DNA from 2 places in the Zooshikella sp. RANM57 genome. Region 1 is predicted to be linked to the other one. Evidence: predicted binding sites of a transcription regulator. Region 1 holds the regulator's gene; the other holds the start of a gene.
The links. The regulator sigma-54, encoded in region 1, starts transcription at its own class of promoters, with help from an activator protein. The targets are predictions, from matches to a motif close to TGGCACNNNNNTTGCTNT.
Positions count from the first base shown of each region.

Region 1 (3,175 bases):
GTTAGGTCTGATCATGGCCAAGTACAAATAGATGAACAGGATATTACACATCTACCAATGCATGGTAGAGCACGTGCAGGAATTGGTTACTTACCACAAGAAGCGTCTATTTTTCGTAAACTGTCTGTCAGTGAAAATATTATGGGGATTTTAGAAACCCGTAAGGATTTAAATCGTCAACAGCGAGAAGAAAAACTTAACCAATTACTTGAAGAGTTCAATGTAACCCACCTCAGAAATAGTTTGGGCATGAGCTTATCTGGAGGAGAACGCAGACGGGTTGAAATTGCTCGTGCACTGGCAACAGAACCTTCATTTATCCTATTAGATGAACCTTTTGCTGGGGTTGACCCCATATCTGTAAATGATATAAAAATGATAGTAACTCATTTAAAAGAAAGAGGCATTGGTGTACTGATTACCGATCACAATGTTCGAGAAACACTTGATATTTGCGAGTTAGCCTACATAGTAAGTGAAGGACAGATAATCGCTCAAGGTTCTGCGAGTGATGTAATGGCCAACCAAAAAGTCAAGGATGTTTATCTTGGACACCAATTCAAAATCTAAGACAAGTAGCCTGGTCGCGCATATAATGTGTTAATGTATGAGATGCGGCCACTCATTATTCTCTTTCACTGTTGACTGAATTACTAATGTGGCAGCATTCATTCACCACAATGACAGGTACTGTTTAGTGGCATATTAATAGATAAATTTCAGCATTTGCTTTGTTGCAGTGTAGGTAAACCAACTAATTATGAAGCCATCCTTAGTTTTAAAAATGGGCCAACAGCTGACAATGACGCCTCAGCTGCAACAGGCCATTAAACTACTTCAGTTGTCTACGCTTGACTTGCAACAAGAAATTCAGCAAGCCTTAGACTCCAACCCATTACTTGAACTTATTGAAGACGCTTCAGACTCAAATATGAATAATGAGTCAGCTGACTCCTCTGATGAACAACACGCTGAGTTCAACCAAGAAGCTCCCTCAAGTTCCAATGGTGATGGCAGCAATATTGATGCTACGTCTAGCACTACTTCTCAAGAACAAGAGAGTGATGGTGAATCTCTTTATGAGGATCAGTGGGCGGAGCAAATTCCATCGGAGCTATCGGTTGATACCGCCTGGGATGACGTCTATGACCCAATACTGCCAACGACTGGAAGCTCATCTTCTAACACCGATGAAGATTTTGACTATACCGCTAGAAACAGCACTGCAGAAACAATACAGACACACTTACACTGGCAGCTTAACCTTACCCCACTCAGCGATAATGACCGCCTGATTGCCATTGCAATTATTGATGCAGTTGATGAAAGCGGCTATTTAACCTGTACCCTGGAAGACATTCTGGAAAGCTTTGACCCAGAACTTGAGATAGAGCTTGATGAAGTCGTTGCCGTTCACCGCTTACTAAAACAATTTGACCCTGTTGGCGTTGCCGCTCGCGATTTAAAAGAGTGCCTTTTAACTCAGTTGACACAACTCAGTGCAAATACGCCTTTTGTGGAAGAAGCGAAGCTAATCACTCAAAAGTATCTCCATTTATTAGGCAATCACGACTACAATCAACTTATGCGAAAAGCAAAGTTGAAAGAAGAGCAGTTGAAACAAGCCATCCTGTTGATACAAAGTTTAAATCCACGGCCTGGCTCTGTTATTCAAGATGAGAACTCTGAATATATCGTTCCAGATGTCATTGTTCAAAAAAGAAATGATCGCTGGAGTGTAGAACTTAATACCGATGCCACCCCCCGTCTTCGCATCAATGCAAGCTATGCATCTTTAGTCAAACGTGCAGACAGCAGTTCTGACAATACCTATATTAAAAATCATCTCCAGGAAGCACGCTGGTTTATAAAAAGTTTGCAGAGCCGTAATGAAACATTAATGCGAGTTGCTAGCTGTATTGTTGAGCACCAAAAGGGCTTTTTAGAGTACGGAGAAGAAGCCATGAAACCTTTAGTGCTCCATGATATTGCAGAAGCCGTTGGCATGCATGAGTCAACAATATCAAGAGTAACAACTCAAAAATATATGCACACCCCTCGTGGTATATTTGAACTGAAGTATTTTTTCTCCAGTCATGTCAGTACCTCATCGGGTGGAGAATGCTCATCAACAGCAATCCGAGCCATCATAAAAAAATTGATCGCGGCGGAAAATGCGCGAAAACCTTTATCTGATAGTAAAATAGCCAAGCTTCTAGAAGAACAAGGAATAAAAGTGGCAAGACGAACTATCGCTAAGTACCGAGAGTCACTTTCTATTCCGCCTTCTAACGAGCGAAAACGGTTGGTGTAAGAAAGCGTTATAGGGTGACAAACAACCCTATTACCCCTACTCAATTGATTAGGGATGTTGTGGAGTCAGTAGTAGTACACAGTTTCTACTGATAGACTGTAAATCGGATCACTTAGGAGATCGATGCATGCAAATAAATATTAGTGGTCACCACGTTGATATTACCGATCCGCTGCGCCAATATGTTATCAGCAAGTTTGAGCGGTTGGAGCGGCACTTTGATAGCATTACCAATGTGCAAGTTACTTTAAGTGTTGAAAAACTTCGACAAAAAGCTGAGACCACTTTACATATAAGAGGTGCAGATATTCGCGCGGAAGCGGAATCTGAAGACATGTATGCAGCGATTGACATGCTTGTCGATAAGTTAGATCGTCAACTTCTAAAACACAAAGAGAAAAACCTTGACCGTTTACAGGGCGCAGGAGCCCGTTAAACCGGCCATTGCTGGAGATTGTAAAAACGCAATGAAACTCGAACAGATTCTTGCCCCGGAGTGCACCGCTTGTGATGTCGAGGGTGGCAGTAAAAAAAGAACGTTAGAGCAAATTGCAGATATCCTGGCCGGTTACCGGCCAGGCATAGGTGCTAGCGAACTTTTTGATAGTCTTATTACCAGAGAACGACTGGGAAGTACTGGATTCGGCAATGGCATTGCACTTCCCCACTGCAGATTAACCAACTGTGAAAAACCCATGGCGGCTTTACTAAAGCTTCGTGAACCCATCGAGTTTGACGCAATGGATAATCACCCAGTTGATTTAATTTTTGCACTTATAGTTCCAGAAGAAGCTACTTCTGAGCATTTAGCAATATTGCAACTTGTTGCTGAACGGTTTGAAAATGCCAGTTTCAGAAATA
Region 1 covers NZ_JBOIUB010000001.1:641,839-645,013, reverse strand. Annotated here, with positions in the region: gene lptB (LPS export ABC transporter ATP-binding protein) at 1-570, shown strand, start outside; gene ACQ96U_RS02345 (RNA polymerase factor sigma-54) at 761-2,314, shown strand; gene hpf (ribosome hibernation-promoting factor, HPF/YfiA family) at 2,442-2,750, shown strand; gene ptsN (PTS IIA-like nitrogen regulatory protein PtsN) at 2,719-3,175, shown strand, end outside.

Region 2 (3,175 bases), on a different contig from region 1:
AGCCTCAGTATCTGTGCCGCCTGGGGGTTTGACTTGGAAACAATGATATGTAAGTAGCTACGTTGGTAAGGCTTCGCGTGAAAGGTTATCTTTTCCGCATCCTGTTTTGAGTAATACCTTTCCAGAATAGACATGGCATTTTCCACATTAAGTGGTACAACATTGACTCGCTTTTTCAATAATAAATTGAATACTAATCGTTCAATTCTTACCTTTTTCAATTCCAAAGAATATTTTTTTACTGCATCAGCAAACTCGTTACCATAGTCATATCCTGTTGTAATACCAAATGGTTGATGAGCTTTTAAATCCTCATAGCTATTCCAATCAAACGGATATTCTTTCAAATGGAAGAAATATTGGTCAATAACACTTATGGGAAACGAGAAATAATAGTCTTTTGCTCGCTCTTCATTACAAATCCAACCAGCAGAAATATCAAATTTTCCTGCCAGAGTTTGGTTATACACAGCAACCCAGTTATTCAACCAAATAAATGTGTGTTTAATGTGTTGACGGTTCAATACATCAGAAATACGCTTCTGTTGTATGCTGTCATTGATATTGTTTTTTGAATAGTAAGGTGGCCATTCTGCGACAGCAATAGACAAAGCATAAGCCTGTGTCTCTACACTGAAAATTGTGCAGAATAAACAAAGGGCAGCAAGGAGTTTCATAATTGGAGATTAGCTCGTCAATACTATCAACTTATATACCCACCCACTGTATTCGATACCATCAAATAGACACTAACAGATTACCTTTTAATGCTAGTATAATTTTTCATCCCTCATAACAAAAAACCCGCTTAACAGCGGGTTTTTTATGTAACATCAGTTCAAATTTTATTTCTTTTTCCTAAGGGACATTCCAAGCAAACCTAACCCTAAAAGTACTACAGGGGCTGGAGCAGGTACTGGCTTAGGAGGCTTTGGTGGTTTAGGCGGTTTTGGTGGATTAGGACAATTGTAGGCAACAGCAGTCACCTTCAAAATCATATCATCGTAGTCACGATCGATACTTCCACCATCATCATTCAAACCGATGTAATAACTGTCTTGTCCTGCATAGGCAACAAAGAAGGATGGCTTAAAGGAACCGGCACCATTATTAGAACCATTTTTCACAGTTCCTTTTGGTGTTGTGAAGTTGAAATTCAACCACCCAGCATCAGATAAAACTTCTGAAATTTCTGTCCCTTTTGCGGTTGTTTTGTTTACAAACTGCCCACCAATAGAGCCAAATAAATTACGCCACGACGCTTCATAGCCAAGATACGTATAAGTCAGTTTAACTGCTGCAGTTGCTTTTATATTAGCTCCCTGAATAACTGTCATTCCAGGTCTGGTTTCTCCAGTATTAGGATTATGGCTACCCGGTAAACGTGTAGTTACCCCACCATTAACAGAGAGTAAACTAGCATGTGCACTTCCAATACAGCATGCAGCTAAAGCAACTGCACTCACGATTTTTTTCATGATTATTCCTTGTTTACTGCTTAAAACTACTTAATCTACTGTTTAGTATTTAATCAAATAAGTAGTAGATTTCTCATTGCCATTTCTAATTAGCAATCTAAATGCCATATTTATGAATATTGATTAAAAAAATGGCTGACTTTCAGAATAATCACTTGTGAATACACAACACGTTGATTTTATTGTAAAAAAATAAACCTTACGACTAACTTTATTTACACACTATTAGAAAGCACTTCACTTTTAACAATCACTACTGAAAACTGTATCAAAACTGTAAAATTAGAACATAAATTTACACTAATATAAGCTGCACTATTTCGTTACACCTATCACAAAAATCTTTATAAACAAACTAAACCATCTCTTTTTGATTAAATTTTAAACAGATCGTATATTTTATACCTGTAAAATATACCAACACCCATTCTTAGCCCAAACGATGATTTACAAACATAAACGCTTTACTAAACAAGGTTTTCATCGCTTTGCACCATCACGAATGTAATATTATTTACTTGTATAGCCCCCTTACATAAATAATCAATAATTTGTTAATAGTTCTCATTTAATGTAATTTATCATTGGCACGTTTTTTAAGTTGTAAGCCAATAATAATGGAAGCATAAAATAAACAACTTACACCCCTTATTTAGGAGGCCCTTATTGCGTAATTTCACTCCCTACAACTGTTTACAATTTAATCAAAATTAAAGTATACCCTATAAACTAACCTATTTTCATAACTAACAATAACGACATAAATATAACGATATGAAAAAACTAATACACTTCCTGCTTATTTCTACCGCAATCGTATTTTTAAATCCTGTACTCGCAACGCAACAAACGATTAGCCGTATTGTCGTTTTTGGAGACAGCTTAAGTGATACAGGGAAAATGTTTGGGAAGTCACTAAAATGGATTCCCTCTAGCCCACCTTATCATGATGGCCGGTTCTCTGATGGCCCTGTCTGGGTTGACCACCTAAAAAGCAAACTAATGCAAGACAATATTCCAATATCTATTATTAATGAAGCAGAAGGAGGTGCAACTGCAGCTGCATACGACATTACAAATAGTCCTGTAACCTTGTTCATCAATACATTAAGTAATGAATTAACCCAATTTCTCAATAAAGATTATTTTCGATCTGGAGATTTAGTCATAGTCTGGGCGGGTGGTAATGACTACTTAAACCAAAAACAAGAAAGTGTTAGTACTGTGTTATCTGCTATCGATAACTTACTGAACCAGGCTGTGAATAGTAATGCTAGCCAGGTTATTGCGTTTAACTTACCACGACTGGATACTACACCACATGCCAAAAAAAAATTTCCAGGCAAGTTAAGCCAATTGGCTAAGATAACCAAAGAGCATAATAGCCGTTTACTTCAACTCATAAAAAAATACGATAGTGAAAAGGTGAAAGTATTTGATGTAGAATCATTATTAGCACATATGATGACTAATCCTGTGCAATACGCATTAACTAATACAACGCAAGCATGTTACACAAAAGGATATCTATGGAGACCTTTCATCAAAGGTAAAAAAGCTATGCCCTACATTGATGATTATCACGCAGAGTATTTAGCATTAAAGCCAATTGATCAAATGACGCCTCAAGAGCTTGCACTGCTGTTTCAAAACCCAGCATTCACTAACAACGCCATGCTACAAGATGCATTACCACG
Region 2 covers NZ_JBOIUB010000008.1:198,064-201,238, reverse strand. Annotated here, with positions in the region: gene ACQ96U_RS17620 (substrate-binding periplasmic protein) at 1-677, opposite strand, end outside; gene ACQ96U_RS17615 (PEP-CTERM sorting domain-containing protein) at 846-1,478, opposite strand; gene ACQ96U_RS17610 (SGNH/GDSL hydrolase family protein) at 2,253-3,175, shown strand, end outside.
Region 2: a site for sigma-54 is predicted at 1,568-1,585, ahead of ACQ96U_RS17615 (PEP-CTERM sorting domain-containing protein). Genes of this name have one in related genera too.